2 regions of the Roseateles sp. GW821-FHT09G09 genome follow, and region 1 is predicted to be linked to the other one. Evidence: predicted binding sites of a transcription regulator. Region 1 holds the regulator's gene; the other holds the start of a gene.

Region 1 (15,738 bases):
GACGAGCTGACGCTGCTCTCGCGCTACGTCGCCCAGTTGGGCGTGCCGGCGCAGCGCAGCATCGTCAGCGGCTTCCCGAAGGGCGTGAGCCCGCTGCCCTACCTGGACGTGGATCCGGTCAAGATCGCGTCGGGCGCCAAGCTCTTCGACAGCATCCGTTGCACGGCCTGCCACATCGCCGAGATGAAGACGGGGCTGGGCACCGAACTGGCCGAGATGCGCAACCAGACGATCAAGCCCTACACCGACCTGCTGCTGCATGACATGGGCAGCGAGCTGGCCGACAACTTCGCGGAGTCGCAGGCCAGCGGCAGCCAGTGGCGCACGTCGGCGCTGTGGGGCATCGGTTACACGGAGCGCGTGGCGGGGACCGGCGTGAAGGTGGGCTACCTGCACGACGGCCGCGCCCGCACGCTGACCGAGGCGATCCTGTGGCACGGCGGCGAAGGCGACGCCAGCCGCCAGCGCTTCGTCAAGATGAGCACGGCGGACCGGGAGGCGCTGCTGGCGTTCCTGAACTCGCTGTAAGGCCGGACGGAGAGGCGACTCTCCGCCAAGGCGACGGCCTGGCTCGCAGCGTGCGGGCCAGGCCGTTTTCCTTGGTGGGTGTCGATACGCGAGTCAGTGGCTGACGGGTTTTTGCGATGTAAGCCATTGCAGGTTTCAAGCGAGGGGAGAACGGCGACCATCGTTGCCGATCCTTGTCAGAGCCCCTAGCAGGCGGCACCGCCGCCCCGCTTCCCATGCGCAACATCCTGATCCCGTCCCTGGCGACGGACATGCACGCCGTCGTCGTTCAGGTCGCGCTGGAGCAGCGCGGGCATCACGTGGTCCGCTGGACCTGCGACGAGTTCCCCTCGCTGAGGACGTCCAGCCTGACCATCTCGAGCCAGCAACGGCTGGACGGATGGGTCCGCTGGCACGGCCGTCGCGTGAGGACCGAGGAGATCGACCTCGTGTGGTTGAGACGTCCGGGATGGCCCGTCGCGCCTGCGGGCCTGGAGGGCGAGGATCGGGAGCCCGCCGACGGCGCGCTTCGCCACTGGTATCGCTCGATCTGGGAAGCGTGCTGGGCGGCCAATGCGGCGTGGGTCAACTCGATCGCGGGGCACGGCCGGGCGGATAACAAGCTCGTGCAACTGAATGCCGCCCGTGAATGCGGGCTGGCCATTCCCGACACCTTGATCTCCAACGAGCCGGACGAAGTCCGGAGGTTCATCCACTCCGGTCAGGTCGTGGTGAAGGCGTTCCAGAGCCGGGATGGGGGCGAGGGAGACGAGCGCACGTCGAGGTTGGCGGGCAGCATCCGCGAGCATCGGGCGCCGGAGGAGGACCTCATCCGCGCCTGCCCGGCGATCTATCAGATGCGGCTTCCGTCGGCCTTCGGCGTGCGGGCGTTCTTCTGCGGGAAGGCGGTGCTGGCTGTCTCCTTCGACGCCCGGCGGCAGACGGGGGCGCCGATCGACTGGGACGTGGGCCGACCCGATTTCTCGATCGGTGCGAAGGAGATCGCCGTCCCACCGTTCATCAAGGAGGCCTGCTTTGCGCTGATGACGCGGCTCGGGATCGTGACCGGCTCGTTCGACTTCGCGGTCACGCCGTCGGGTCAATGGGTCTTCGACGAGCTGAATGCGCAGGGGCAGTTCATGGGGATGGAGCAGTGCGCCCCCGAGGTGTCTGTCACCGACATGTTCGTCAGGTTTCTCGAAGCGGAATCGCATTGGGACTTCGAGTACGCGCGGGCAGGCTCGACGCTTCGACTGCGGGAGCTGCTGAATGAGCCTCGCACCAAGGAGCTGACCTTGATCGATGCGGCGCGGGTGAGGAATCAGGTGTCCAGCACGGTGTCTTGATCATCACCGCGAGACTTCGCCCGGTTTTCGGTGAAGATGCCCCCTTCGCTTCGAGCCCGTCAAGGAAGTCGCCATGCGCGCGGCCCATTTCTCGGAACACGCAGAGCCGCTGAGCCTCAGCGCCGTGAGCATCGCGCCCTTTTCCGCCGTGCTGCTCATCGTGGTGGCGCTGTGGATCATCGCCTTCTCCAAGCCCCTTCACGCCATCGGCTTCGACATCGGCGCCCAATGCGGTGGGCCGAAGGCAGAGCCCTCAGCCCTGACCGTCACCATCGACCAGAACGGCGTCGTCGTCTGGGAGGGCGAGGTCCTGAGCAGTCGCGCGGCTCTCGATGCCCGGATGCGTGCAGTGGGCAACGTCTCCGCCGCGGATCAGGCCGAGGTTCACGTCTGGCCTCACAAGGGCGCCAGCTATGGCGCGTTCCTGGCCGTCATGGTCGCCGCGCAGCTAGCGAGCTGAATCGACGATGAGCAACCTTCCCACCCTAGACGACCTGATCATTCTGTTCGAGCAAGAGCCGAGGTGGGTGCACCCCGAAGGCTGGCTCTCCGGTGTGGAGTTCGCGCTTACGCGTGGCGAGCAAAGTCTGCTCTTCAGGGTTGCCGACCACAATCTCACCTGTTCCATCTCCCTCAAACAGAGCGGTGTCGAGGTATTCAACGCAGAGTATGTCTTCGTGAGAGGACTGCGAATTGAATCAGTGCATCCGCAGGAATGGCTGAGTTGGGTAAGCTCCAACAACAAATTGACCAGGCTCCAAACGCGCCCGGTCTTGCACGTCTCCATCAGTGAGGACTGGGTTGACATTGAATGATCGAAATAGAACGAGTGCCAACGAGAATGCTGTTGGAATTGACGACTGCTGATTGCCAGCAACAAGCCTTCTCGTCGAGTTGGCCGACATACAGTCAGATACGAGACGTGACGTGTTGAAGAAAATCCTCCAGGATCGCCAGAAGTACTTGGCGATTCTCGACGACTCGAGAACTCCAATGGCGATTGGCTTCATGTCGCTTGGCCTCTTCATTTTTCGAAGCCTTGCTCACTGGAACGCGATTTACCTCTACGCGCTGCTTGGTTGCGCTGTGGTCTTCAACGCTGCTGATGTCAAGCTGAGGGCCAAAGAAGAACGCCTGTATTACGAAGCACACGAGAACCATGGAGAGCTGTGGCGCACGAGGGTGCTATCCATGATTTGCAACCTTGCCTCGCAGGCATCACAGTTTCTCTGTCTAGCATATATTTTCGCGTTTTTCTTTCGAAACGTCTGATTGACAGCGACGTATCGCCAGCGAAAGCCCCCAAAACCGTCCAAAAACAAACGAGTGCCACACGCTCCCGCGTGGGCACTCGTTTTTCATTCGACGTCCGCAGTTGGGCGCGGGCGGGTGAAAGTGATCGCTCAGGTCGCCACTGGCAGTGCCGTCGTTGACCATGAGCTCGACCGACTCGGCTACATCGGACGGAACCACCTAATCCACAGATATGAACGACAACCGTCTTGGCGTCGCGTTCACCTCCTCTGAAATGCGTTGGCGCGAAATTGCCTCTAATCTCATCTATTTATGTTGAGCACACGCAGATATATGTCATCTCCAATGACGACTTTGTGTGATGTAAGCGGTTGCAGGTGGCAAACGACGAGAGAACGGCGAACATCTTCAACGGCAATATTGCCGCGCCCTTTCCCCAACCAATGAACTCAAGCAATCCATCATTTGGCAGCATTGCCAGTTTCGCTATTGCGTTCACGATGGTGTCCACGGTTGCGGGCGCAGCCCACGCCGAACTTCCCATCGTGTATATCAACGGGACCGCTTTCTACTCACAAGACTTCTGGGACTATTCCTGGAGCACAGGGGATCAATACAGTGGCCCTCCAATGCCCCCAGCGTTCTTTAAAATGCTTGCGCAGAAGAATGCCTTGGCTCGAGCCATGCGTGACAGCGGGGATGTCCGGTGCTCTATTCTTGAGGAAATCCGCTCCACCGTGTCAACGGCAGACATAACATCTCGCATGTGGGCTGCTAGGAAGACCTATGACCAAATGGCTCTCTTGACGATTGGGAATGCCGAAATCGGAAAGTCCGGACTTCTGGCAATTACCTATGCGGACGGGGGGACCGAGAGGTGGAAGATTATTAGTCCAGTGCTTCCAGGTGGCGCAATTGAAGATCCTGAACTCCATTCATTAACGCTGGGAAACGGAACAGTCCAACCGAGTCCCAACCTTGCTTGCCGGCTGCTGAAATGACATCCAAGGTTTTGCTCGCTCTATTCGCGGCAATGCTGCTTGTCGGGGCTATTTCAATTGTCCTCTGCGATTCCGAACCGAAATTGAAGCCTCCCGCAAATGCAGCGCTCGTCAGGCCGCTGGCAGACACAAACGCACGCCCGGCTCCAAATCGGTCTGAGTCCTCGCGATCAAGCCCCGGCAACCCCGCCGTCGAAAATCCGATTCCGCAGACAACGCTACTGCAAGATTTAGCCACATCGACCAATTACAAAAAGGTATACGAGGAAGCCAAGGTGGCTCCTGGCAAAGGAGGATTCTTTGTTGCTGGTCTGGTCAATCGACGGTGTTCTGACGCGCGACTGGCGATCATGAAGAGTAGCGAGATCGCATCTGCCAAACCCCATGCTGAAGCTTACAAGATCCAGACAGCGAGCGACCGGCTAGCCATGCTTTGCCAGGGCATGATTGATGACGATGTGGATATCTATAAAGGCTATGCCAATATTTTTAAGACTCAAGATCGACGTGCAGACCCCATTCTTTCCATGAAGGAAGACTACAGCGAAGCTTACGCCAAGGGCGACATGAAGGTCATCGCCGACACATTAAAGGTGGCAATGAAATTTCCGTCGCCAGAACTGTTGGAGAATCTTTCTTTTACGATGAAGAATGGGGAATTTTATTTCAATGGGAAAACATATTCGGCGGGTTACGAAGGAAGTGCCAATATCCTATTAGCGGCAAGAATGTTGGCAATTTGCGAGATCTGGTCGCGCTGCGGAAGTGCCACTGACTATCATCTATTGAACGCTTGCGCGCTCGCGGGAATATGCGCGTCTTCGTACGAACAATTGGCGGCGGCTGTATTGACCCCAGAAGGGTTGATTGAAGCGCACCAACTAGCGAAGGTCATTTCAAACGCGGCAGCCACCGGCGACGTGTCTGTCTTCATACCTCGGCCATAGATGCGTCACGAATCGGCGAGCGGATTCGCTATCTGCATCGTCCAAACAAGACGAGTGCCACACGCTCCCGCGTGGGCTCTCAATTTTGTTCGACTTACAGAATTTCCCCCTATAGCCAGGTCGTGCGCACACAAACCCAGGTCATCACCACTAACGGATTTGTGTGATGTAAGCGATTGCAGGTTTCAAACGAGGAGAGCGGCGACTATCGTTTCTGCGGCGATGTTGCCGCGTCATTTCCTGGATGAACGACAGCGATAAATCAGTCGCCGATTTCATTTCATTCAGGGCACCTCCGGGGCATCATCACCGCCCCTCTTCCTATGCGCCATATCCTGATTCCCTCGCTGACGTCGGACACGCACGCCATCGTCGTGCAGTCCGCCCTTGAACGGCGCGGCCATCGGGTGTTCCGTTGGATCAGTGACGAATTTCCTACCTTGCAGACGTCCAGCTTGAGTATTTCCTGCGGCCGTAAACTGAGTGGCTGGATTCAATCGCAAGGCAGTCGCGTGCGCGCCGAAAGCATTGACCTCGTGTGGCTGCGTCGCCCGCGCTGGCCCGTCGTCCCCACCTATCTGCACGAGGATGATCGAGAGGTTTCCGGGGAAGAGCTGAACCACTGGTATCGCTCGATCTGGGAAGCATGCTGGGCCTCCAGTGCGGCTTGGGTCAATTCGATCCACGGACGCCGCCGAGCCAACAACAAGCTGCTGCAGCTGAAGGCGGCGCGAGACTGCGGCCTGGCCATTCCCAGCACGCTGATCTCGAACGATCCAGACGAGGTGCGGCGGTTCGTCCGGCCGGGCCGCGTCGTCGTGAAACCGTTCCAGACGCAGAACTGGCGCGAGGGCGACAAGAGCGTATCGACATTGACGGCCAGCATCCGTGAGGAGCAGTTGCCCGAGGATGATTTCATCCAGGCTTGCCCGGCGATCTACCAGACGTGCATCTCCAAGGCCTTCGAGGTCCGCGCATTCTTCTGCGGGAAGGCCGTGCTGGCCATTTCCATCGATTCACAGCGCAACACCGAGACATCGATCGACTGGCGGGCTGGCAGTCCTTCCTTGCTCGTTGCGCGGCGGATCAACCTTCCTCCGACGATCCAGGAGGCGTGCTTCTCCTTGATGATGAGGCTTGGCATCGTGACCGGCTCCTTTGACTTCGCGGTCACGCCTTCGGGGCAGTGGGTCTTCTTCGAAGTCAACGAGCAGGGTCAGTTCTTGTGGATGGAGCAATGCGTTCCCGAAGTCACCGCCACCGACATGTTCGTCAAGTTTCTCGAGGCTGAGTCGCACTGGGACTTCGACTACTCGCGCGCTGCGTCGCCGCTTCTGCTCAAGGACCTGCTCGATGCACCGCGAACCAAGGACCTGCTGTCGCTCGATGCAACACGATCGCGGAACCTGCGCTCCACTGCCGCGCTTGGAGGCATGGACACCACCAAAGCTTGACCGGATGCTCCTCGATCGCCTCTCCCGCTTCAGCGCAATGCCGTTGGTGGCGCTTCCATTTCTGGCTGCGTCGACGGCCTCTGCCGTGACGCTCTCGAATATCGATGTCGTCGGCGGGAAGAGCCTCGACATCGAGCTGATCCGCCGGTCGACGGAACTCGTCATCGGCAAGCTCTACGACAACAACGATCCGGCGTTCTTCGCTGCCTGTCGCAACGTGCGCCGCGGATTCCCCTCCGCCAACGTCACCTGCAACCTGATCCTTCGCGCCAACGACGAGGCCACCTATTCCATCGCCATTCAGACCAGCGTCTATCGGCCTGTCTACAGCGAGACCTGCGTCGAGGGCCTCGTGATTCCGAAGGCAGTCGACGAGCGGTTGAAGGCGCTCGACCGCGCACGGGAGGAGACCTTCCGCGAGAAAAACGGTCCGGCCGATGGGCGAGAGTTCATTGGCGCCGACGGCTTACTCGACTACGCATCCCCCCGCCTGCACGACGAGAGAAACCGCCTGGTCAGCGCCGCTAGGAAAGGACAGCAGGCGATCGTCGACGCCACGGCCTCCTGTGATGTCGACGTCAAGGGGGCGGCCCTGGTGCTGCTCCAGTACTCAGGGTCGGCGACGAGCGCCAGCAAGATTGCTTTGAGAGAAGCGAGACATCCAGACCCTGCGGTGAGGAACATCTCGCTGCGATTGATCTCCACGTTTTCGGCAGCGCTCAGCGTGGCGGACAGGAACAAGGCCGCCGGCATTGCATGTGAAGCCATCCTGCAAGGAAGCTTCTTGGACATCAACAAGTCGCTCGCTGTGATCGATGCCCTTGAGGCGCAGAACGGGCCGAGCGCGTTGGAGGTCGGCAGCGCTTGCGAGAAGGAAATCGCTCGCCTCAGCACGGAGAGCGATTCACCTCAGATCGGGGGATTTGCGAAGTCGATTGGTCGGCAGCGACGAGACAAGGCGTCGAGGCACGTCGGCACCGTTCAGAACGCCAGCTACTACTCCTGGGGCGCTGTCGGCACTCCGGCAGCGGAGTCTCTGGGAGAGTTGACGGCACGAGCGCTCGCTCGGAACTTCTCGTCCGCTGATGTCATCAAGCTGATTCCTGCTGCGCGGCCTGAAGGGAAGCTGTACCTACTCTGTGTCTTGCGGAAAATCGCGCCGAGGGACTACGGGAAAGCCAAAGCACTGGCTGCCCTCACCAACGAAACCCGAGTTTCGACATTTACAGGCAATGTCATGACGACGGAATCTGCGTCTGCTGTGCTGCTTCAGATCGAGGCATCAAACTGTGGCGCGCTGAGCTGGGCGGTAAGCAAGGGCTCCGACAAGTAGGCTGCGCTAAACACCCTTCAAAACAAAACGAGTGCCACACGCTTCCGCGCGGGCACTCGTTCTCTTTTGGGGGTGTGGGGATTGGGTGCGGTCTGAAACTGGACACGGTCAGCTAGCGGCGAGCAAGTTCTTCACCTGGCGGCCGTGGTCTTCGACGGCGGCGATCTCGATCACGGCGAAGAAGCTGGCGATTTCGTGGATGAGCTCGACGGCCATATCGCGGGGTTGCCGTTCGGGAGGCTCTTGCTCTTGCTCGTCGAGACGTCGAGCTGCTGGACGAACGAGGTCGCGTGAGCGAGGCGGTCGCGCAGATTGGCGATGGCGGTGCGGACGGTGATGTCCTGATCGAGCACGAGCGGATGCTTGTAGAAGCCGCCGTCGGCTGCCAAGTGATAGGGATTGCCGGCGGCGACGCTGAGCTGCTCCAGCGTGCGGTCGGAATTGAGGGCGAGGGGCTGGCGGTCGAGAAGCGGGACGGCGCGGGCGGCGGGATCGGGGTCCAACTCAATATGTTCGAGGGCGAAGAATTCCGAGAGCTTGAAGTTGCTATCAGCGACGGATTGGATGAAGCGATTGGAGGGCATGGAAGTCCTTAACTAAATGGAAGTTGAGGGACGACCACCTGACCTGTTGAATGCGGAGGGTGGGCGAGATGTCAAAACACGCACTGCACACGTGCGACTCTCCTCGCGGAAAAGTCCATCTCGCCCGAAATTAAGGCTAGTGAGAGGTCAACATGGTGACGCATCGCAGTGGGTGTTTTGAGCACCTGTTTCGATCCTCTCGCAAAAATCACATCTTGCCAATTACTCAAAATCGGAGGGTCAAAGACTCACCGAAGTTATGCAAACACATGACTAGGTATAACCCAGCCTTCAATAGCTCTGCGCTCCGCGCCATTGCAAGAACGACGGATTCAAACTAGCGACACCGGCTTGCACGCCAACCATCTGAATCGATCGCTGATTTCGGAGGAAGAATAATTCCCTTTCCTCGCAAATCGTTAAAAGCAACAAATCCAACGGCATTTTATTGAGCACGGAAGACAAATGCCTCCTAGCGTGAACCAACTCTAGGCCAGTTTGAAAAACTCCGAGAATATCAATATCTGAGGAACGACCAGGACCCGCAATACAAGAACCGAACAAGTACCAATGTCCGGTAACCGAAAAAGTATAGCGTCGAGCAAGAACTCCACAAATTCTGTCGATTTCCTCAAGCACAACTATGCCTTGTTTAGACGCGCCAATAAATCCCCCCATGCGAGCACTTGAACACCCATATGTCGAGCCGCTGTCAATGCTGTACTGGTAATACTTCCATTTGGGTTTCCCTTCAACACGATGTCACACGCGCCATATCGCTCCAACGAAAGGTGCAAGCCCTCAGAAGCCAAATCATAGTCATAATTTACGACAATGGTTAGCGGCTGTTTACCTCTACGATTAACGGTCCATTTCCGATCAGCATCCCTCGCCAAACTCTCCACAGCAGTATGTTTCTTTAAGCCTCTTTCTATGAACAAGTGCTCCTTATTCTTGTAAGCCCGTGGATCATCCACATTCAATACTTTCAACAAGTCACCAAAACCGCCAAATGCGGAGCCTCCAGCTTCGATTCTTTTTATCGCTCCGCCGGTCCACCATGAATCCTTTGGAATATTAACAAAGAACGCGATCGATCGATTGATTCCAAGGAGGTTCTGGATATGCGAGTCTTCAACTTTTTGCGTTGAGAGAGTTGCAACATCAAAGGGCCCGAGAAGCGTTCGCTCAATTCTCAACAACTGCGGAGCCAAAACATCAATGTCAGCGACACTTGGGGCATCATCTATTTTCGCTTTCACCCAGGCGCCAGTCCAATCCATTTCTTCCATATTTTCAATCTTTCAGAATATCATCCAGAGCACTTGGAAATCTAGCGCCTCCGCCAGCCGTCTCCTTGAGGAGATGACGAGCCTCAAGATCGCAAATATGCTGGCGAAATTTCTCCAAGGTTATTTTTTCATCCTGAGAGAGTAGCTTCCTATTCGAATCCAACAATGTAAGAAGCTTTCTATTATTTGGAATAATAGAAACAAGAACCTTACGCTTCCACTGAATCGCTTCTTCAGCCTCGGGATTCCAGAGATATTCATTTTCTGGCCCGTATTCGTTAAATATCAACCTATTCTGATCAAGCAATTGCTCGATGGCCAATCGTGCAGACGATCTTTCGGCATAAGTTGCAACACCAAACAGATTAATTATTTTCTCGGCATGCCCTTTTTTCCACTCAATCACCAACTCATCCGGGTAATCAGCGGGCGCCTTATCTATTTCAGTGTGACAATTGGGGCAGAGAAGAATAAGGTTATCAAATGAACCCAACTCTTCCGCTGCCATAGCAGGAATTGCTCTTGGGCCACTTTCATTTGCGGCCACGATATGCGCCATTTCGGCAATATGAATTTTTTCGGTACCAGTATCCAAAAATAACTTCCGATGACATGTAGGGCGCTGACAATGTCCTGCCGAGGCAGCAAAAAGCCGCAATATAGTTTCTCTGCTTGGGTGAGCTTTCCCTCTTCCGCAACTCATTTTCCAGCCCCTTTTAGAACCCAAACGCCAACCTCACCCCACCCCAATGCCTCCCAGCAACGGTGACGGGTGCCGAAGCCTCCTTGAGCAGCACGAAGTTCCCGCCGCCCATATCCCGGCGGTAGGTTTGCAGGAGGAACGGTCGTTGATTCCGGGCTGACGCCAGCCCTGTCCGGTCGTTGAAGATCCGTCGGTAGCGGCTGTTGGCTGTATTCCAAGCCACGTCGCCGGTGCGCTGGGGCTGGCAGTACCGCTTGTTGTGCGCCGCCACGTACCCGTTGCGGTCCACCGCGATGCAGAACACCACCTTGTCCGAGAGCTTCAGCATCCGCTCCTGGACCTCCGGGAACAGCTGATCCGCGATCTGCGTGAATCTCGTCGTGAACTGCTGCGGGTCGGTCCCCGCGATCGGCTGGTATTGCTCGTCGAAGAGCGCCGAGACGTCGATCCGCTTCTCCTTCAAAGCGCGTTCTAGCAACCCGGCAATCTCAGCCGCCGCCCCCTGCACCGCCTGGATGTACGGCGAGTCCTCGACCTCGACGCCGCTCGACGCGATCTGCTCGATCATCTGCTCCGACAGCCGCAGGAAGCGGTCGCTGCACGCGAACGCCGACTCCAGCTTGCGCATCGCCTGCTGGATCTCCACCCCGAGCTCGCCCGAGCGCTCCGCCAGTTGCTGCGTCGTCGCCTGGCTCTCCTGCGCCGACTTCGCGATGAGGTCGACGTCGATCTCCACATCCGCGAACGCCTGCAGGATCTTGCTCTGACCGGCTCCTCCCGAGCCGTCCGCCCTCAGCTCCCGGCTGAAGGTCTCGATCCGCGCATCCAGCGTCCCCACCGTGCCCATGATGGCCTTCGACGACGCCTCCACCTGCGCCGCCAGGTCCTTCACCGCATCCGCCACCACGCCGAAGCCGCGCCCCGCCTCGCCGGCGCGCTTGGCCTCCACCGACGCGTTGAACGCCACCAGCCGCGTCTGCAACGCGATCTTCGTGATCTCGGACGCCGCCCCGGACACCTGCCGCAGCGTCGACACGATGCCGCCCACCTCGTCGCCCACGCCGGACAGGGCCGTGCGCGCGCGCTCGACCGCCTCGCGCGTCTGGTTCGTGGATTGGTTGATGCCGTCCTGCGCATGCCGGACCTGCTCGAGCTCCGCGCCCAGCGCCTGCATCGCCTGCGCCTGCGAGGTCACGACCTTCTGCGTGTCCTCCAGCAGCCCGCGGACTTCGGCCGCGTCGCGGCCCAGTTTGGAGACGCCGCTCGAGAGCTCTCGAACGACCTTCGTGGTGTTGCCTTGCATCGCCGGCTCACGAAAGCCGACCTCGGCTCCCCCCGCCGGCGCATCAGGCGCCACCTTCCCGGCGCGCCTGCGCCATGAGTCCCACATCGGACGCTCCCCTCATGGTTCTCGGACCACAAGGACTGCGGCCGCTCTCTGCGGCTCGTTTTACCAGTCGCGCAGCTTCACGCGCAATCGGGCAATCGCTTGACTGTGCAGCTGGCACACCCGCGATTCGGTGACCTTGAGCACCGCCGCGATCTCTTTCAGGTTCATGTCATGTTCGTAGTACATGGACATGACGTAGGCCTCGCGCTCCGGCAGGTTCTTGATCGCCTCCACCAGCGCCTCGCGCATGCGGTGGTCGCCCAGCATCGACATCGGATCCGCCGAGTTGTCCCCGACGTGCCGGTCCAGATAGTCGTCGTTGTCCTCGCCGCCGGAGATGTCCTCCAGATAGACCAGCTGCGTCCCGCGCACCTTGCCCAGCATCTCCTGATACTCGGCCAGCGGAATGCCCATCTCCGCGGCGATCTCCGATTCCTGCGGCGGGCGGCCGAGCTTCTGCTCGAGCTTGTGCACGGCGCTCTCGATCGAACGCTGCTGGCGGCGGTTGCCGCGGCTCATCCAGTCGCTGCCACGCAGTTCATCGAGCATCGCGCCCCGGATGCGCTGCGTCGCGAAGGTCTCGAACTGCACGCCCTGCGCCGTGTCGAAGCGCGAGAGCGCGTCCGTCAGGCCGATCAGGCCGACCTGGATCAGGTCGTCCAGTTCAACGTTGGCCGGCAGTTTCGCGATCATCTGATGCGCCAGCCGGCGCACCAGCGGGCTGTACTGGCGGATCAGCGAGTTGTTGTCGAGTTGACCCTTGGCGGTGTACATCGTCTCGTCTCCAATCCGGCGTCAATGCGCAGCGAGGGTCACGCCTTGCGGGGCGCGGCCAGCCTTGGGCTGCCACATCGGCCGCGGACGCAGCGGCATCGCATCCGCAGCGCTGTCGAGCGCCGCGCCAGGCACCGAGGCCAGCAGCAGTTCACGCGCCATGTGACGCATCTCGTGCGTCAGGGGCGCCGTCACCGGCTGGCGGGGATCCAGGCAGGCCCACTCGCGCAGCACCGCGCCGAGGAAGCCGTCGCCGCAGCTCGAGAGCTGCTGGGCGATGCGCTCCGCCAGGCGCAGCTGCGGGTTGCAGGCCAGCAGCAGGCTGTAGACCATCAGGCCGGCGCGCTGCGTCAGCCATTTCATTCCAGCGTAGGCGTAGGTCACGCTCTGCACGTCGGTGTCGGCCAGCAGCACCGGACGCACTTCGCGCGACACCAGCACGCGGCTGAGTTCCGCGGCGCTGGCATGCAGCAGGACGACGTCAGCGAACGGTGCCGCGTCGGTCACCGCTTCCAGGAACTGGGCGGCCGAACCGTTGGCATTGATGTAGCGCATCGGCAGCCCGCGCGCGGCGAGGAAGGACACCTTCGCCGACAGCGGTTCGACGCAGGCGGCGAGGTCCACCGCCGCCAGTTCCGACGCCGCGGAGGCGTGCTCGCCGGCGTCCACGACCAGCGTGTGCAGCCCGAGTTCGCCGAAGGCCGCGCACATGCCTTCCAGCAGCGCGCCGCTGCCGACGACATGCGGATTGCTCACCACCGGTACCACGCGCACGCGCGCCGTGGCGAACAGACGGCGCAGGCCGTCGGCCTGGTCCTTGGGAGCATTGCTGAAGTCGCGCATTGGGCTGCTCTGTGTCTCTTGCGTGTTCCGCCCCAGCGCCCTGTCCCTCTCGAAAGGAACCGGCCATTGCTGGAGCCGTTACCGGAAGTTTCCCTCCCGGGGCCACCTCTTGACCGGGAATTGAAAGGGGGAAACACCCCGCTTTTCTCTTCCCCCACCCCTCACCTCGTGGACCTCTCACACATCAACGTCGGACGTCCCCGCCGCAATGAAAAAGGGGGAAAGGCCCGAGCCCTTCCCCCTTTCTAGAACTTGTGACCGGGTTTGGCAACTCCCCGCTCCGGGAAGCCCCCTCCGATCGAGCGGTCAGCCCTTGATCAATTCATTCCCATCGGCGAGGCGGCGCCCGCGCCTCCCGCCATCGTGCCGGCGGTGAAGATCAGGTTGACGTCGGAGGCGTCCACGCGCCAGGCCGACTGGCCGTGGCTGCGCAGCGCGCGTTGCACCAGCGCCTGCGACGAGAGGCGGTGCCAGTCTTCCGGCACGCGCTGGCCGTTGGTGACGCCCAGCACGCGCAGCTTGTGGCGGATCACGGTGTCCAGCGCGGGGGCCAGCTTCACCGCCTCGTCCAGCTTGGACAGGATGACGCCTTGCGCTTCCGCGCCGCGCCAGGCGCCGACCACGTCCTCGATCGTCTCGCCCTGCTGCGCGGCGTTGACCACCAGGATGCGCTTGATGCTCTTGTGCGCCAGCATGTCCAGCAGCTCGGCGGTCCGGCTGTCGCGCTGGGCCGTGCCGGCCGTGTCGATCAGCACCATCTTCTTGGACGACAGCAGATCCAGCAGGTCTTCCAGCGACGCGCGGTCATGCGCCGTGTGCACCGGCACGCCGAGGATGCGGCCGTAGGCGCGCAGTTGCTCGTGGGCGCCGATCCGGTAGGCGTCCAGCGTGATCAGGCCAAGCTGGCTCGCGCCGTACTTGGTCGCGAAGGCCGCGGCGATCTTGGCCGTCGTCGTCGTCTTGCCGACGCCGGTCGAGCCGATCATCGCGAACACGCCGCCTTGATCTTCGAGGGCCGGCTGCTGCTCGGCAGTCTGCACGTTGCGCGACAGCACATTGGCGGCCCAGGCGTGGGAATCGGCTTCCTCGGTCGTCTGCGCCGGCAGGCCTTCGACCAGCTTGCGCACCAGGGCCGGCGAGAAACCGGAATCCAGCAGCTTCTGCGTCAGGCGAGCCTGCGCCGGCTGGCGCTGGAGCTTCTCCATGAAGGCCAGCGCGCCGAAGCGCTCTTCGATCATGCCCTTCATCGCGCGGAGCTCGGTCATCATCTCCTGCTCGCGGCGCGAGGACGCCGGCATGTCGTTCAGCGGATGGTTGCCCATGCCGCCGAAGCCGTGGCCGATGCCGCCCAGGTCCTGCATGGCCTGCTGCTGCACGCGGATCTCGTCGCGCAGCACCGGCGGCACGACGCGCGGCGCGGGAGCCGGCGCGGGTTGTTCGTAGGCACGCTCGTCGACGCGACGGGCACCCAGGGTCTGCATCGCGGAACGCGCGCGCTGATCGCGCTGCGCGGCCATCGAGGCGACGGATTCATTCATCTGCGCATTGATCTGCGACTGCGAGAAGGCCGGCGCCGGCTCGTCCATCATCGGATCGGGCAGGCCGTTCATCTCGGCCGAGCGGCGCTTGAGCATGCGTTCCCGGACATAGTCCTGGAAGGACAGCGTGCTCATCGCCATCGCGTTGACGTCCTCGCCCACCGAGGCGCCCGAGCCGCCGAAACCGGGCTCGGCACGCTGCGGCGCCGGCGACGCGGCCAGGCGCTGCTTGAGCGCCTGACGCGGTTGCACCTCTTCACGATGCTGCGGGCGTTGCGGCTGGGCCGCGGGCTGGCGCGGCGCGGCGGCGGCACGCGGCGTCGAGGCGGCGACGCGCTCGATCTGCGACATGCCTTCCGGCGCCATCGCCAGCACCTCCACCCCTTCGGGGCAGGGCTTGTTTGAGAGCACGACCGCTTCGTCGCCGAAGGCCTGGCGGACCAGGGCCATGGCTTCGCGGGAATTGCGGGCGGTAAAGCGTTTGACGTTCATGCCGTGCCTCCGATGATGGAGCCGATGCGGATCGTGTGCGTTTCAGGAATCTCGCTGTGTCCCAGCACCTTCAGCCGCGGCGCAGCGCGCTTGAGCAGACGGGCCAGGGGAGCGCGAATCAGGTCGGGCACCAGCAGGCAGGCGGGCAAACCGCGATCCTCTTGGGATTGCGCGGTCTGGGCGGCACTTCTTGCAAGCGTGTCCGCCACGCCGGGATCCAGCGCCGCGCCGTGAGGCGAGTGCAGGGCCTGCGAGACCAGACGTTCCAGCTCGGGATCGA
Region 2 (15,738 bases), on a different contig from region 1:
CATCGATCCCGCACGGCTGCCCAAGGACGACCCGGCGCCCCCGCCCGTGGAGATCCAACGCTTGTTCGTGCATGGCGAGCCGGTGCCCGTCAGCGGACTCGGCGGCAAGGACAGCGACCAGGAGAGCGGCCAGCGCAGCGGAAAGAACAGCGGAAAGGACGGCGGCGGGGGCCCGCAACGCCTGCCGCCCGGCACGCGGGACCTGGAGATCGCCTACACCGCGATCAGCCTCGCCCAACCGGAGCGCACGCGCTTCCGGTACCGGCTGATCGGGCAGGACCGGGACTGGCAGGACGCGGGCGCGCGGCGTCGCGCCTTCTACACCAACCTCGGTCCGGGGTCCTTCGCGTTCAGCGTCGAGGCCTCGCAGGACGGTGGCCCGTGGAGTCCGACACCCGCGACGCTGCACTTCGAGATCGCGCCGACCCTGACCCAGAGCGCCTGGCTCCGCGCGGCGGCCGTGCTCGTGGGCCTGGCGACGCTGGGTGCCCTGGCCGCGCTGCGCGCGCGCCAGCGTCGCCTGCACGAGCAGGAGCGCCTTGCCGCGCGCGTGCAGGAACGTGAACGCATCGCCCGCGACCTGCACGACACGCTGCTGCAGGGCGTCTACGGCTTGATCCTGCGTTTCGAGGCCATCGCGCGCCGACTCCCCGGCACCGAACGTTCGGCCATGGAGCGCGTGCTGACGGACGCGGATGCGCTGCTCGTCGAAGGCCGCGACCGCGTCACGGACCTGCGCCTGCCGCCGCCGGACGCGAACCGCCTCGAGCACACGCTGGAAGGACTCGGACGCGAGCTGTCGCACACGCACGGCGCCGCCTTCGCGCTGACCGTCGAGGGCACGCCGCGTGCGTTGGCGCCGGCGCTTTCCGCGTCGTTCTGCCTGATCGCGCGCGAGGCGATCTTCAACGCGTTCCAGCACGCCCGGGCCCGACGCATCGAGGTCACGCTGCGGTACGACGCCGCGAGCTTCGTGCTCCTCGTGAGGGACGACGGCGTCGGCGTGCCCGATGACGTGCAGGACCGTGGCGGTCGCCCGGGTCACTGGGGACTGTCCGGCATGCGCGAGCGCGCCGAGCTGGCCGGCATCGCCTATCGCCTCACGTCGAACGCCGGCATGGGAACGGAGATCGAGCTGTCCGCCCCGGCCGGGCGGGCCTACGAACCGTCCGGCGCGACGGCGTCCCGCGCGGCCGGCGCCCCGTGGTGGCGCCGGGCGCGACGGGGCTGATCGAACGGAAAAAAGGCGCCTCGATGAGGCGCCTTCTTCGTTGTCAGGGCGAGTTCCCCGGCGAGCGATCCGGCCGCCGTCAGTCGTCGCCCGCGCCGTGGGGCGCGACATCGGCCGGACGGCGCTTCCTGCCGCTGACCACGTGCCAGCCGCTCATCACCGTGCGGAACACGAAGCGCACGAAGGTCAGGAACAGCACGAATTCCACGATGCCGGCGACCAGCGCGCCCGCCGTCGTCCAGCGCTGTTCGCGGCGATGGAATTTCGCCAGGAAACTGTCGCGCTTGATCTCGATGCTGTCGTAGAAGCTCGGCACCATCAGCAGCGTCAGGAAGGTCGACGTGATCGTGCCGCCGATGATCGCCACGGCCATCGGGCGATAGAACTCGCCGCCCTCGCCGATGCCCACCGCCACCGGCAGCATGCCGGCGATCAGCGCGAAGGTCGTCATCAGGATGGGACGGAAGCGCTTGCGGCCCGCGTGCATCAGCGCCTCCTCGCGGGGCACGCCGGCCTCCTCCTCCTGGCGCGCCGCGTCCAGCAGCAGGATGGCGTTCTTCGCCACCAGGCCCGCCAGCATGATGATCCCGATGAAGCTCATCAGGTTCAGCGTGCCCTTGGTCAGGAGCAGCGCCACCACCACGCCGATCAGCGACAGCGGCAAGGACAGCATCACGCCCAGCGGCGCGGTGAAGCTGCCGAACTGCATCACCAGGATCAGGTACATCAGGCCGATGCCCGAGGCCAGCGCGATGCCCATGGCGCTGAACACCTCCTGCTGGTCCTTCGCCGCGCCCGCCAGCTCGATGCCGTAACCCGGCGGGAAGTTGATCGCCTTGGCCAGCTTCAGCGCATCGCTGGTGACCTCGCCCGGCGAACGGCCGTGCGCGTTGGCCGACACCGCGATCATCCGCTTGCCGTCCGCGTGCTGGATCTTGGCCGGACCCTTGCCCATGGTCACCGTCGCGATCTGCTCCAGCGGCACCATCACGCCGGCGCCGGTCACGGCGATCGGCAGACGCTCGATGTTGCTCGCGTCGACCCGGTCTTCCGGCGCCAGCCGCACCGCGACGTCCCGCGTCTCGCTGCTCGGGTCGATCCAGTCGCCGACCTCCACGCCGGCGAACGCCACGCGCAAGGAATTCGCCGCGTCGCCCACCGAGATCCCCAGCGTGTTGGCCAGGCCGCGGTTGAGCTCGATCTGCAGCTCGTTCTGCGGATCCTGTTCCGACAGGCCCACGTCCACCGCGCCCGGCACGCGGCGCAGCTTCTCCATGTAGTCGGTGGTGATCTCCATCAGCTTGCGCGAGTCCGCGCCGGAGAACCGGATCTGCACCGGCTTCTGCGCGCCGTTGTTCAGGTCGTCGAGCACGACGTACTCGGCGCCCACCAGGCGGGCCACCCGCGTGCGCAGGTCAGCGGCGATCTCCGCCGCGCTGCGCTTGCGCTTGGTGCTCTTGCCCAGGTCGACGTAGACGCGACCGCCGCTGGCGTTGACGCTCTCGTTGGTGGCCACCGTCTCGGGCATCTCGCGCGCCAGCGCGGAGGCGGCGCCCATCTTCAGGCGCGCGTATTCCAGGCTGGACGAGGCCGGCGTGCGGACCTCGATGGCGATGGTCCCGGAGTCCGACGCCGGCAGGAAGCTGGTGCCGCCGAAGGTCGCCTGCAGGAAGATCGCCAGCACGAAGCTGAGGACCGCGAACGCGGCCATCCACTTGCGGTGATGCAGCGCCCAGGCGATCACGTGGCCGTAGCCGTCGGCCTGACGGTCGAACCATTCGTTGAAGGCGTGCAGCTTCTTAGACACCCAGTTGGTCTTGGGCGCTTCATGGTGCCCCGGGGGGTCGCCCCAGAACGCCGAGAGCATCGGGTCCAGCGTGAACGAGATGAACAGCGACACCAGCACCGAGGCCACCACCGTCAGCCCGAACGGCCGGAACCATTCGCCGGACACGCCCGGCATGAAGGCCACCGGGATGAACACGGCCACGATGGAGAAGGTCGTCGCCGCGACGGCCAGGCCGATCTCGGCCGTGCCCTTCAGCGCCGCGGTGCGGCGGTCGGCGCCGCGTTCCATGTGGCGCACGATGTTCTCGCGGACCACGATCGCGTCGTCGATCAGCACCCCGATCGCCAGCGACAGGCCCAGCAGGCTCATGAAGTTCAGCGTGAAGCCGCACAGCCAGACCGCGATGAAGGCCGCGATCACCGAGGTCGGCAGCGACAACGCCGTGATCATGGTCGAGCGCCACGAGTTCAGGAACACGTAGACGACGAAGATCGTCAGGCCCGCGCCGAACACCAGCGCGTGGATCACGTTGTTCAGGCTGTCCTGCGCGTCCTGACCGCCGTCCTGCACCACCTCGAGCTTCGTGCCCTTGGGCAGCGTCTTGTCGATCTCCTCGACCAGCTTGCGGACCTCCTTGGCCACGCTCACCGTCGAGGCGTCGCGCGAGCGCGTCACCATGATGCCGACGTTCGGGTGGCCGTTGCGCACCGACAGGCCAGTCTGCTCCGCGAAGCCGTCCTGCACCGTGGCCACCTGGCCCAGGCGGATCAGCTCGCTGCCGGAGCGCTTCACGACGATCTGGTTGAAGTCGGCCGGCGACTCGATGCGGCCCAGCAGCCGGATGCTCTGGTCCTCGAGCTGACCGCGCACCTTGCCCACCGGCGCCGTCGTGTTCTGCATGCGCAGCGCGTTGACGACCTCGGTCACCGAGACGTTGAACTCGCGCAGCTTCTGCGCGTTCAGCAGCACCGACAGCTCGCGCTTGAGCGAGCCGTTCACCGTCACCGTCGCCGCGCCCGGGATGGCGCGGAAGCGGTCGGCGAACTGGTCCTCCGCCATCCGCGAGATCTCGGCGTGCGACTGGGTGCTGGACGACAGCGCCAGTTGCATGATCGGCTGCGCCGACGGGTCGACGCGCTGCAGCACCGGCTCGCGCATCTCGGTGGGCAGCTTGTGGCGGACCGCGGCGATCGCGTTGCGGACCTCGTCTGCCGCCTCGATCATGTTCTTGTCGAAGTTGAAGAACAGCAGCAGCTGCGCCGAGCCTTCCCCCGAGGTCGACCTCACCTCGTTCACGCCGGAGATGCTCTGCAGCGACTTCTCGATGCGGTTGACGATCTCGCGCTCGGAGGTCTCCGGCGACGCGCCGGGATAGCTGATGCTGACCACCAGCAGCGGCAGGTCGACGTCGGGCCGCTCGTTGACGCGCAGCTTGGACAGGGCCAGCAGGCCCAGGGCCATCAAGCCGATGATGATCACGATCATCGCGATCGGCTTCTTGACCGAGAAATTGGAAAGGAACATGGTTCAGGCTCCTGTGCGCATCACTGGGCCGACGCGGCCGAAGCCACCGGCAGCACCGGCAGCGGCACCGCGGTCGACCCCGAGGTGCCCGAGCCGGACGTGGTCGACCCTGCCGCGGGCGCCCCGCCGACGTTCGTCAGGCCGGAGGTGGCCGCCGCGGCGACGGCGCCCTTGCCGAGCTCCACGCGCTGACCGTCGATCAGCGTGCTGGTCGGGCTGCGCAGGATGCGATCGCCCTGCTTGATCCCGCCCGTCACCACATACAAGCCCTGCCGGTCGTCCCGGGCGCCCAGGGTCACGGAGGTCTTCGCGACCTTGCCGCCGTCCAGTCGCCAGACGAAGGACTTGTCGCCCTCCCGCACCAGCGCGCTGTCCGCCACCATCAGCGCCGAAACGCTGTTGGTCTGCACGCGGCCTTCGGCATACAGGCCGGCCACGCCGGGCTGCTGCGCGCCGGCGAAGTCGACCAGCACCTCGACCTGGCGCGTGTTGGCGTTGGCGGCCTGGGCGATGCGGCGCACCTTGCCCTGGAAGTCCACCTGCGGATAACCATTGACGCGGAAGTAGACGGTCTGCGCGAGCTTGAGCTCGGACATGCGGTCGGCGGAGACCAGCCCCTCGAAACGCATTGACGCCGGGTCCATCACCTTGATCAGCTCCTTGCCGATCTGCGCCGAGTCGCCCGGCGACACCTTGCGGTCGGCGACGACGCCGTCGAACGGCGCGCGCACCTCGGTGCGCTGCTGCTGCTGGCGCGCCGTGGCCACGCGGGCCCGGGCGGCGACCAGGTCGCTCTGCGCGTTGTTGCGGCGGATCTCGGCGTCCTCCATTGCCTGGATGGAGCTCATGCCCTGCGCCTGCAGCGTCTTCAGCCGCTGATATTGACGCTCGGCCTGCTCGAAGCTCTGCGAGGACGCGCGGGCGGACTCGTCGGCCGACTGGACCGAGTCGCGGATGGCCGTGTCGTCCAGGCGGACCAGCAGGTCGCCGCGCTTCACGCGCTCGCCGTTCTCCTTGTAGACCTGCAGCACGATGGCCTGCAGTTCGGCGCGCAGGTCGGCGCGGCGCTCCGGCTGGATCGAGCCGGTGATGACCGGACCGCTGGCGTAGGCGCTCACGCCCAGGGTCTGCACGTCCTCGTTGGCCACCAGCAGGCTCGGCGCGCTGGCTGCCTCCGCCGCGGGCGACGCCTTCTTGTCAGGAGAGGACTTGCCGCAACCGGCAAGCAGGGATGCAACGACAAGGGCAATCAGCGACAGACGCAGCATGAAGCGGGCTCCGGGGGAACGTGGCAGATGACGTAAAGAGGTGTCCTTCGTGCGAAAGCCGCAAAAAGGCGCGCTAGCTTAACTTCAATGACCCTGCATGCAGGTGGTCACGTTCCGCAGTTCATCCCAGGGAAACGGCGCTTCGTCGCGCCGAGGCCACCCGCCCCGGCGTTGCCGGTTTGGTTACGTGGCGTTTCATCATCGCCCGGGTGACGACGGTCGTTCGCCCGCTGGCTCGACCCCACTTTTGGGCTCGATTGTTCGGAAGACGTCAACGTCACCCATGGAATTGCGCACACCTTTGCTCCGGAGTCACCGTACACCCCACGATCTCGGGGGAAATCCCGCTCTATTGCTGAATGTTAAGAAATAGACTCCATACGTTATTTATCCTTTTTGCCGATTCGACGTCATGCGCGCACTCTCCATCGTCCATGTGGTCTTCTCGTCTCGCATCGCCGGTGGTGAGCACCACTGCGTCGACCTGGCCAACGCCCAGGCGGCGCTGGGCCACGCGGTCCACGTGATCGGACCGGCGGGATCCGCGGTCCGGCACGCTCTAGACCAGCGCGTGACCTACCACGGGCTGCGTCTGCCGCTGCTGCGCGGCGCGCGCGTGCGGCGCCTGGCCGCGAAGCTGCGCGCGGATGTCGTCCATGGCCATCTGGGGCCGGCTTGCAAGGCGGTGGCGGCGGCCAAGGAACGGGTGCGTGTCGGCACGTTGCACGTCGGGTACAAGACGCATCACCACGCGCGGATGGACGCGCTGGTGTGCGTCAATTCGGCGCAGGTCGGTCACCTGAAGGAATTCGCCGGCATGCATCGCGTCATCTACAACTGGGCCCCGGAGCGCAGCCCCGGCTCCTGCGCCGCGCAGCTGCCGTCCGGCTCGCTGCGGATGGAGCTCGGCATTCCCCACGCCGCGCCGGTGATCGGCTGCGTCGGGCGGCTGCATGCGGCCAAGGGCATGCACACGCTGATCCAGGCCTTCCAGCAGAGCGCGCCGGCGGAGGCGCACCTGGTGCTGATCGGCGAAGGTCCGCAACGCGCCGATCTCGAGGCGCTGCGCGGCGGCGACAAGCGCATCCACCTGCTGGGCTTCCGCTGGAACGTCGACGAACTGCTCGGCGAGATGGACCTGTACGTCTCCTCGTCGCGCGAGGAGCAGTTCCCGCTGGCCATCCTCGAGGCCATGCGCGCGCGCCTGCCGATCGTGGCGACCGCCACGCTGGGCGCGCGCGAGATGCTGGACCCGGCGCAATCGGCCATCGTGCCGATCGACGACGCCCCGGCGATGGGCCAGGCGATCGCTGCCGCCCTCGCGCAGCGGCAACGCGACCAGCGCCGCCCGGTCGACTACGACATGCACCGCTATGACCGCTCGACCGCCGTGCGGGCCACGCTGGCGCTGTACCGGGAGGTGCTGACGCGCCAAGGCGCCCGCGTGCACGAGCTGGCCGGCCTGAGCGTGGAAGACGCGCATGGTTGACCTCCATGATTGACGTCCATGTTTAAGCGTCCGAAGTCGGACTTCTGGACCGTCGGCGTCGTTCCCGAGCGCATCGATCTGCTCAGCCCCGAGCGTCTGCACGAGCTGCGGGAGCGCATCGTGTGGATGCCCGGAGCCGGGGACTGGCGCTACTACGCCGATCCCTTCGCCCTGCGCGACGGCGACGCGCTGCACGTGTTCGTCGAGAACTTCGACTACCGCACCAAGCGCGCCGACCTGCAACGCCTCACGCTGAACCTCATCGACGGCGCCTGGAGCGCGCCCAAGCCGGTGCTGCAGACGCCTTTCCATCTGTCCTACCCCTTCGTGTTCGAACACGACGGGCAGGTCTGGATGGTCCCCGAATCCAGCCAGGCCGAGGAAGTCGCGCTCTACCGCGCGGTCGACGGCGCCGAGCGCTGGGAACGCTGGGAGCGGGTCTGCGCCCTGCTGCCGGGCGTGCGTGCGGTGGACGCCTCGCTGCTGCGGCACGACGGGATCTGGTGGATGTTCTATGCGGTGATCGGCCCGGACAAGCGCGACCAGCGCGAGCTGCACGTCGCGCATGCCGACTCGCTGCAGGGGCCGTGGACGCCGCATCGCTCCAATCCGGTGAGGTCCGCGCACGACGGCGCGCGGCCGGCCGGCACGCCGTTCGTCGGCGGCGACGGCCTCGTGACGCTGCCCGTGCAGGACAGCCGCAACGGCTACGGCGGCGCGACGCGCTGGGTGCGCTTCACCCGCCTGTCGCGGGAGGCTGTCGAGGTCCAGGCGCTGCCGGCGACCTTCACCGGCGATCTCGCGCATCGCGACTTCGCCGGCGGCCTGCACACGATGTCGGCCTGCGGCGACCTCACGCTGATCGACGTGAAGCGCATCGACCGCTCCCGCCATCGGCAGTGGCTGGACTGGAAGCGCCGCGTGCGACGCTGGTTCGGCAAGCGCTGAAGCCGCGCTAGTCCGCGTCGTGCATCGAGGGCGCGATGTCCTCGAGCGGTTTGCGTTCCGCGTCGACGCCGAAGCGCAGCGCCAGCAAGCCCGCCACGATCACCAGCACGGCACCGATGCCGTAGCCGATCGCGACGTTGCCGCGATCGCCGCTCTCCACCAGCCACCCGAACAGCAACGGCGCCACGAAGCCGCCCGCGCCCGTGCCGACCGCGTAGAAGATCGCGATCGCCATCGCGCGCATCTCGAGCGGGAAGACCTCGCTGACCGTCAGATAGGCCGAACTGGCCGCCGCCGACGCGAAGAAGAACACCGCCGACCAGCACAGCGCCTGCGAGCGCGCATCGAGCACGTCCGCCACGAAGGCCACGCCGGTGGCCGCCAGGCCGACGCCGGCCAGGCCGTAGGTCAGCGCGATCATGCGACGGCGGCCCACCCGGTCGAACAGCGGCCCCAGCAACAGCGGGCCCAGCACGTTGCCGAGTGCGAACGGGAAGATGTAGAGCGCCACCCGATGGTCGGCGACGCCGTAGAAACGCGTCAGCACCAGGGCGTAGCTGAAAAAGATCGCGTTGTAGAAGAAGGCCTGCGCCAGCATCAGCGACAGCGCCACGCCGCTGCGCACGCGGTACCGGCGCAGCAGCACATGCAGCACCTCCCGCATGGTCGGCACGGGGCGGCGATGCTCGCGCTGCGCCGCCGGCGGGACCGGCGGCAGCGGACCGTGCTGGGCGGCGACCTCGGCCTCGATCGCGTCGATGATCCGGCCGGCCTCCTCGACACGCCCGTGGCGCAGCAGCCACCGCGGACTTTCCGGAACATGGCGTCGCACGAGCACCATGCCGACCGCCAGCAGCGCGCCCATCCCGAAACCCACGCGCCAGCCCTGCACGGGGCCGAGCACGTCCGGATGGAGCAACAGGAGACTGGACGCGGCCCCCAGCGCGGCGCCGATCCAGAAGCTGCCATTGATGGCGAGGTTCACGCGGCCGCGCACGCGAGCGGGCACGAGCTCGTCGATCGCGGAGTTGATGGCGGCGTATTCCCCGCCGATGCCGAGTCCGGTGACGAAACGGCACAGCGCGAAGAAGGTGAAGTCGGTGGAGAACGCCGTCGCGAGCGTCGCCACGGCGTAGAGGGCGAGCGTCGCCAGGAACAGGCGCTTGCGGCCCAGCCGGTCCGACATCCGACCGAAGATCAAAGCGCCGACGATCGCGCCCGCGAGATACAGCGATCCGGACCAGCCCACCTGGACGGCGCTCAGCCCCAGGGTGTCAGGTCGTTCCAGCACCGCGCCGACGGAGCCCACGAGGGTGACCTCCAGGCCGTCGAGCACCCAGGCCACGCCGAGTGCGAGCACCACGCGCCAGTGCCAGCGCGACCAGGGCAGCCGATCGAGTCGGCGTGCGATATCGAGGGAAGCCGTCATCGACGGCCAGTCGGCAATCGACGTTCCGTACCAATCCACCAAGCCCTCAACGCTCAACGCTCAACGCCCACCCAAGGTCAGCGAGCGCAAGGAAGTCAGGGAGTCAGCGAGTGCGGCTGGGGCCGGAATGGGGCTTGAGGGTCCAGGAGGGAGCCCTCATGCCCCGTGGAGAGCCCGCGCTTGGCCTCAGGAAGTCGTCTTCCAGGCGGCCGCCGCCTCTTCCCACACCTCGCGGCTGCGCGCCACCAGCAGGCCCGGCTGCCGGTCGCCGGCGCGGTACGGGGTGCCGTCCAGCCGCGCCGCGAACCCGCCCGCCTCGGCGATGAAGAGGGTGCCGGGCGCATGGTCCCAGGCGAGTTTGCGCCAGTACAGCGTCGCGTCGAACGCGCCTTCGGCCAGCGCGGGGTACTCGGCGCCTGCGCAGTTGAGGCCGGACAGGATCTCGACGCCCTGCCAGGTCGCGACGCGGTCCTGATGCTCCTGGGGCAGGAAGCGCGTCTTCACGACCGCCCGTTTCAGCCCCGGCCCCGAGGTGGCCTGCAGCCGCTGCGCCTCGCGCCAGGCGCCCTGCCCGCGCCGGGCGTGATGCAGCACGCCCGAGATCGGGTCCAGCATCCACGCTCCGACGGTCACGCCGTCCTCCAGCAACGCCACCATCGACGACAGCGGTTCCCGCCCGGAGATGAAGTTGAAGGTTCCGTCCAGCGGATCGACCAGCCACACGGCGCCTTCGTCGAGCTGGTCGAGCAGCTCCGGCGTCTCGGCGCACTGCTCTTCGCCGACGACGCGCGAGCCGGGCACCAGTGCGCGCAATTCGGGCGTCAGGAAGGCCTCGACATCGCGATCGACGGTCGTGACCCACTCTCCCGGGGCTTTTTCCATCACCTCGTCGTCCGCCAGATGGCGGAAACGCGGCGCGATCCATTTGGAGGCGGCGTGGCGCAGCAGGGCGGCGACGGGGTCAGTCGTTGTCGAAGTCATGCGGAGATGCTACCCGCTGCGCCATGACCCCGACGCGAGCCCGGCGCCCTCAAGACCCGGCCCTGGCGGCCGATATCAGGGCATCGCCCAGGAACCCATCATGCATGTCGCCGTCCCCTCCGCCTCCTCAGCGTCGGCCTCGACGGGAAGCTCCGCCGCGGCTTCCGGCACGGGCACCGATGCGCAGATCGCACGCCTGCAATCGCAGCTCAAGCAGTTGCAGAAGCAGATGAAGGACCTCGCATCGGACTCGACCCTGGATGCGCAGGCGAAGGAAAAGCGCCAGAAGTTGCTGCAGTCCCAGATGCAGGTGGTCATGGACCAGATCGCCCAGATCCAGAAGCAGGCGGCGGAAGCCGCGCAGGCGAAGGCCGCGGAGCCGTCCGGCCAGGGCACCGTGTCTGCAAGCTCGGCGCAGGATCAGGCTCAGGATCAGGACGCCGAAGCGGTCGACGCCAGGCGCTCCCGCGCCCATGCCACGCTGGGCGCCTTCCTCGACCAATATGCCTGAATGGCCTGAACGGCCTGAGCATCCTCGCGCTAGCATTCCACCCCTGAAGGGGTTCCACATGGTCACGACGATCAAACGCGAAGAGTTCTGTTTCCTGGTGGTCGACGATTTCTCGACCATGCGTCGCATCATTTCCGGGCTGCTGCGCGAACTCGGCTTCAAGAAGATCCTCGAAGCCGAGGACGGCAAGGCCGCATTGCGTCAGCTCGAACTCTCGGCCGAGTCCGGCGAGCCGGTCCACTTCGTGCTCAGCGACGTGAACATGCCGGTGATGAACGGCTTCCAGTTCCTGGAGGCCTTGCGCGCGAGGCCCGAGTCCGATCCGCTGCGCAATGTGCCGGTGCTGCTGGTCACCGCCGAGGGCCGCAAGGAAGACATCATCCGCGCCGCAAAACTCGGCGCCACCGGCTACATCGTCAAGCCGTTCAACAAGGACACGGTCGGCGACAAGATCCACCTGACGCTGAAGAACCGCAACATCCTGGTCGACTGAGCGGCGCCCGGACGGGCGTAACGCCCGTAACCCCTCCCGGGGAGCGTCCCATCGACGCGGCGCGACACACTCGCGACCCCTTTGTTGCTCCGACTCCTCGCATGACCGACCGCAGGCAAGTCCTCGCCGCGGCGATGGGTTCGCTGCTGATGCCGACCGCCCGGTCCATCGCCGCGCCCACGCTGCCGGAGGCCACCGGGCCCTACGCCCTCCCCGGCACCTTCGTCCATCCGTTGCCCGATCCGGTCACCGGGCGACGCTATGAGGTCTGGATCGACCTGCCGCCGAACACATCGCCGAACACAGCGGCCAACGCTCCGCCGAACGCCGGCCCGCGACCGGCCGTGTTCGTCACCGATGCGCCCTACGCCTTCCCGCTGGTGCGGGCCCTGCGCAACCGCGTGGGCCAGCAGGGCCGCAACCTCGCCGATTTCGCCGTCGTCGGGCTGGCGGGGCCCGCGGACGAGTCCGCGGTCGACATGCGGTCGCGCGACTACACGCCCAGCGATCCCCGGACCCGGCCGGGCCGACCCGCCGACCGCTATGGCGCGCCCCGCTACGGCGAAGGCGCGGCCTACCTCAAGTACCTGGCCGACGTGGCAGTGCCGGCGATCTCGGCGCGGTATCAGCTCGACGCGGGCCGCCGCGTGCTGCTCGGGCATTCCTATGGCGCGCTCCTCGCGTCACAGGTGCTGTTCGCCAAGCCGACGCTGTTCAGCCACTACATCCTCGGCAGCCCGTCCTTCTGGTTCGATCGGCACCTGATGTTCGACCGTGAGGCGGCCTACGCGAAGCAGCACACCGATCTGGCGGCGAGGATCTTCCAGTACGTCGGCGCCTACGAGTCCGTCGCGCCAGGACCGCGCTTCAACAAGGAGACCGACCTCGTCGCCGATGCGCGCCGGTTCGAATCGCTCCTGCGCAAGCGCCGCTACCCCTCGTTGCGCATCGAGAGCCGCGTGCTGGCCGGCGAGGACCACCTCACCGTGGCGCCGGCCGGCGCGACGCTGGGCCTGCTGTGGGCGCTGCCCGGCAAAGGACCGTACGAGGGCTGACGCGATTACCATCCTCGCCACGCAACGGAGAGGATGTGGCGCATGGGGGCCAAGACCTGGATGCTCGTCATCGCGGACGGCGACGCGCGCGCGGCACTGGAAACGCAGCCCGCGCTCGACCGGGACGCGACACGCGCGCTGGCTGAACGGCTCTTTCCAGGAGAAACGCTCGAACTGATCGGCGAAGGCGACCTGAGCTATACCAATCCGCCCGACCCGTTGATGTTCATCGGCTGTTTCCCCGGCGTCTCCGTCATCGCGGCCAGCGAGTTCGCCATCGATCATCCGTCGCAGCTGCCGGGACGCTTCCTCGACATCGCCGGCAGACGCCGGATCACCTTGCACGCGATGCACAGCGTGGTCGACTGGTTCGCGTTCGCCGTCTGGGAGGACGGCCGGCTCATCCGCTCCCTGAGCCTGTCGCCCGACAGCGGCATCCTGGAGGACATCGGCGAGCCCCTGCCCTTCGAGGCGCCGTACTGGGCGGAGCAGCCGCGCGTGGGCACCGTCGACGGCGAGGACGCCTATCCCTTGCCCTTCCATCCGCTGGAACTGGGGGAATCCGTCCTGCTCGCCCGGTTCGGGTACCAGCTCGAAGGCGGCGGTGACGCAAGCGTCGATCCGTTCGCCATCCCGCTGCTGCACTTCCAGCGCGCCGGCACGCGGCGCAAGGCCGCCCAGGAGGAGCCTCCGGCAAGCGCGCCCTGGTGGAAGTTCTGGTGAGGGCGACGGGGCGCCGTTCAGGGGCCGACTGAACCGCTCAAGGCCGCCACCACCTCCGGCGGCGCCTGCACCAGCTCGATCAGCACGCCCTCGCCGCCGATCGGGAATTCGCCGCTGCTCTTCGGATGGATGAAGCAGATGTCGTGCCCTGCAGCCCCTTTGCGGATGCCGCCAGCCGCGAAGCGCACCCCGTTCGCGGCCATCCATTCGACCGCCTTGGGCAGGTCGTCCACCCACAAGCCGATGTGATTGAGCGGCGTCGCGTGAACCGCCGGTTTCTTCTCCGGATCCAGCGGCCGCATGAGGTCGACCTCGATCCGGTGGGGGCCGTTGCCGATCGCGCAGATGTCCTCGTCGACGTTTTCCGACGCCGACACGAAGTGGCCGACGACCTCCAGCCCCAGCACCTCCACCCACAGCCGGCGCAGCGCGGCCTTGTCCGGCCCACCGATCGCGATCTGCTGGACGCCGAGGATCCGATAGGGCCTGGTGGCATTTGTCGTCATATTAATTGGCTGCCAATAACTAATAGAGGTGGGCATACCTTCGAAACTACGGCCACGCGCACGGCCGGAAACTCGTGAACTTATCACGGCCAACACAAAGCACACCGGTCGAAGCCCTCGTCCGACGCTGGCGTCACGGGCCTTTCTTCACACGGCTCACATCGTGTTTCACATACTCGAGCGGCGGTCAACCGCGCGTCGCGGGCGCCTTCGACCTCCGAACCGGCTTCAGCATGACGCGTAAGTGCCGATCACCATTGAATGTCTGCCGCGTGACCGGCGAACGATCGTTCGATGACGCGGCCGGAATCCCTTGCCTTGGCAAGCATCGCCTCCCCCGCGTTCGCGGGCTTTGCGCCGCTTCTGTAACCGTGAACTGAGGCCGACTCCGGGCCCTTTTGTTCCGTTCATGTTAAGCGCGCCACCCATAACATTTCCGGGCTCACTCAAGTTTGTCAATCGGCGTCCGAAAACCGAATGACGGCACCCGGAAGTTGGGGTGCCCGGCAACAACAAGCTGACCCAACCCACTCGCGCCTATGGGCGCATCCGCCCCCATAGGTTCACGGAGTTCCAAGATGGCATCGCTGATTACCAACCTGACGACCGACCAGATCGCCGCCCTCACGTCGACGACCCTGGCGCGCCTGACCAGCGAAGACTGGGCCGCGTTCACCACCGAGCAGTTCCAGGCGCTGACGACCTCGCAGTTCGCCACGCTCGGCACGAAGGCCGTGTCGCTCTTCACGACGACCAACATCGCCGCCATCGAGTCCGACGACCTGCGCGCGCTGTCGACCGCCGCGGTGCAGACCTTCACCAGCGCGCAGCTGAACGCCCTGGGCTCCGACCAGTTCGGCGCGATGACGACCAAGCAGGTCGGCGCGATGACCACCAGCCAGGTCCGCAACCTGGAGTCGGACGACCTGAACGCACTGGCCTCCGACCAGATCCGCGCGCTGAGCACGCAGCAGGTGGCGGCCATCTCCACCAGCCTGATCGGCACGCTGGCGTCGGACGACCTCCAGGCGCTGACCACCAATCAGATCAAGTCGTTGAGCTCGCAGCAGGTCCACGCCCTCTCCACCGAGGGCGTCGCCGCGTTGGGCACCGGCCAGGCCGCCGCGCTGAGCAGCACGCAGACTGCCGCGCTGACCTCCGACCAGGCCGCCGCGCTGACCTCGGACGCGGTCCACGCGTTGAGCACCGCCGCCGTCCGGGCGCTGGGCACCGACCAGATCGCCGCGCTGAATTCCGACCAGGTCGCCGCGCTGACCACCGCCCAGATCGGCGCGTTGTCCACGCAGCAGATCCGCCAGCTGGCCAGCGATGAGATCGCCGCCCTGGACACCAACCAGATCCGCGCCATCACGACGCAGCAGATCGCCGCGCTGACGACCGACCAGCTCGCCGGCGTCAACAGCACCGACGTGCAGGCGCTGACGACCGCGCAGGTCCGCGCGCTGAGTTCCTCCCAGGTCGGCGCGCTGAGCACCGACTCGATCGAGGCGATGAGCTCCGGCCAGATCGGCGCGCTGAGCTCGACGCAGGTCAAGGGCCTGACGACCGACCAGATGGCGGCCATCAGCTCCGACGACATGAAGGCGCTCGCTACCGCCACCGTCCGCGCCCTGTCGACCGACCAGGTCCAGGCGCTGAATTCGGACCAGGTCTCGGCGCTGACCAGCACCCAGATCGGCGCACTGACGACCGGCCAGGTCGCCGTGCTGTCCACCGATGAACTGAACGCGCTGGGCAGCGCGCAGATCCGCGCGCTGGGCACCGCCCAGA

The links. Region 1 encodes FliA, which starts transcription of late flagellar genes. Its sites were predicted from a motif close to CTAAAGTTTNNNNNNNNNNNGCCGNTA; they were not measured.
Region 2: a site for FliA is predicted at 10,708-10,734, ahead of AC07O8_RS23180 (FlxA-like family protein). Genes of this name have one in related genera too.

The regions. Positions count from the first base shown of each region.
Region 1 covers NZ_JBWKOG010000002.1:425,647-441,384, reverse strand. The annotation lists gene AC07O8_RS06835 (di-heme oxidoredictase family protein) at 1-528, shown strand, start outside; gene AC07O8_RS06830 (MvdC/MvdD family ATP grasp protein) at 744-1,853, shown strand; gene AC07O8_RS06825 (ExbD/TolR family protein) at 1,927-2,313, shown strand; gene AC07O8_RS06820 (hypothetical protein) at 2,321-2,668, shown strand; gene AC07O8_RS06815 (hypothetical protein) at 2,781-3,125, shown strand; gene AC07O8_RS06810 (hypothetical protein) at 3,485-4,108, shown strand; gene AC07O8_RS06805 (hypothetical protein) at 4,105-5,055, shown strand; gene AC07O8_RS06800 (MvdC/MvdD family ATP grasp protein) at 5,379-6,509, shown strand; gene AC07O8_RS06795 (hypothetical protein) at 6,514-7,842, shown strand; gene AC07O8_RS06790 (hypothetical protein) at 8,013-8,426, opposite strand; gene AC07O8_RS06785 (hypothetical protein) at 9,068-9,718, opposite strand; gene AC07O8_RS06780 (HNH endonuclease) at 9,723-10,313, opposite strand; gene AC07O8_RS06775 (methyl-accepting chemotaxis protein) at 10,435-11,724, opposite strand; gene AC07O8_RS06770 (RNA polymerase sigma factor FliA) at 11,872-12,585, opposite strand; gene AC07O8_RS06765 (MinD/ParA family ATP-binding protein) at 12,607-13,428, opposite strand; gene flhF (flagellar biosynthesis GTPase FlhF) at 13,746-15,458, opposite strand; gene flhA (flagellar biosynthesis protein FlhA) at 15,455-15,738, opposite strand, start outside.
Region 2 covers NZ_JBWKOG010000009.1:202,877-218,614, reverse strand. The annotation lists gene AC07O8_RS23215 (sensor histidine kinase) at 1-1,231, shown strand, start outside; gene AC07O8_RS23210 (efflux RND transporter permease subunit) at 1,311-4,544, opposite strand; gene AC07O8_RS23205 (efflux RND transporter periplasmic adaptor subunit) at 4,565-5,812, opposite strand; gene AC07O8_RS23200 (glycosyltransferase) at 6,225-7,301, shown strand; gene AC07O8_RS23195 (glucosamine inositolphosphorylceramide transferase family protein) at 7,320-8,249, shown strand; gene AC07O8_RS23190 (MFS transporter) at 8,257-9,678, opposite strand; gene AC07O8_RS23185 (inositol monophosphatase family protein) at 9,865-10,659, opposite strand; gene AC07O8_RS23180 (FlxA-like family protein) at 10,760-11,170, shown strand; gene AC07O8_RS23175 (response regulator) at 11,229-11,663, shown strand; gene AC07O8_RS23170 (alpha/beta hydrolase) at 11,765-12,718, shown strand; gene AC07O8_RS23165 (DUF6928 family protein) at 12,761-13,441, shown strand; gene AC07O8_RS23160 (VOC family protein) at 13,459-13,947, opposite strand; gene AC07O8_RS23155 (beta strand repeat-containing protein) at 14,526-15,738, shown strand, end outside.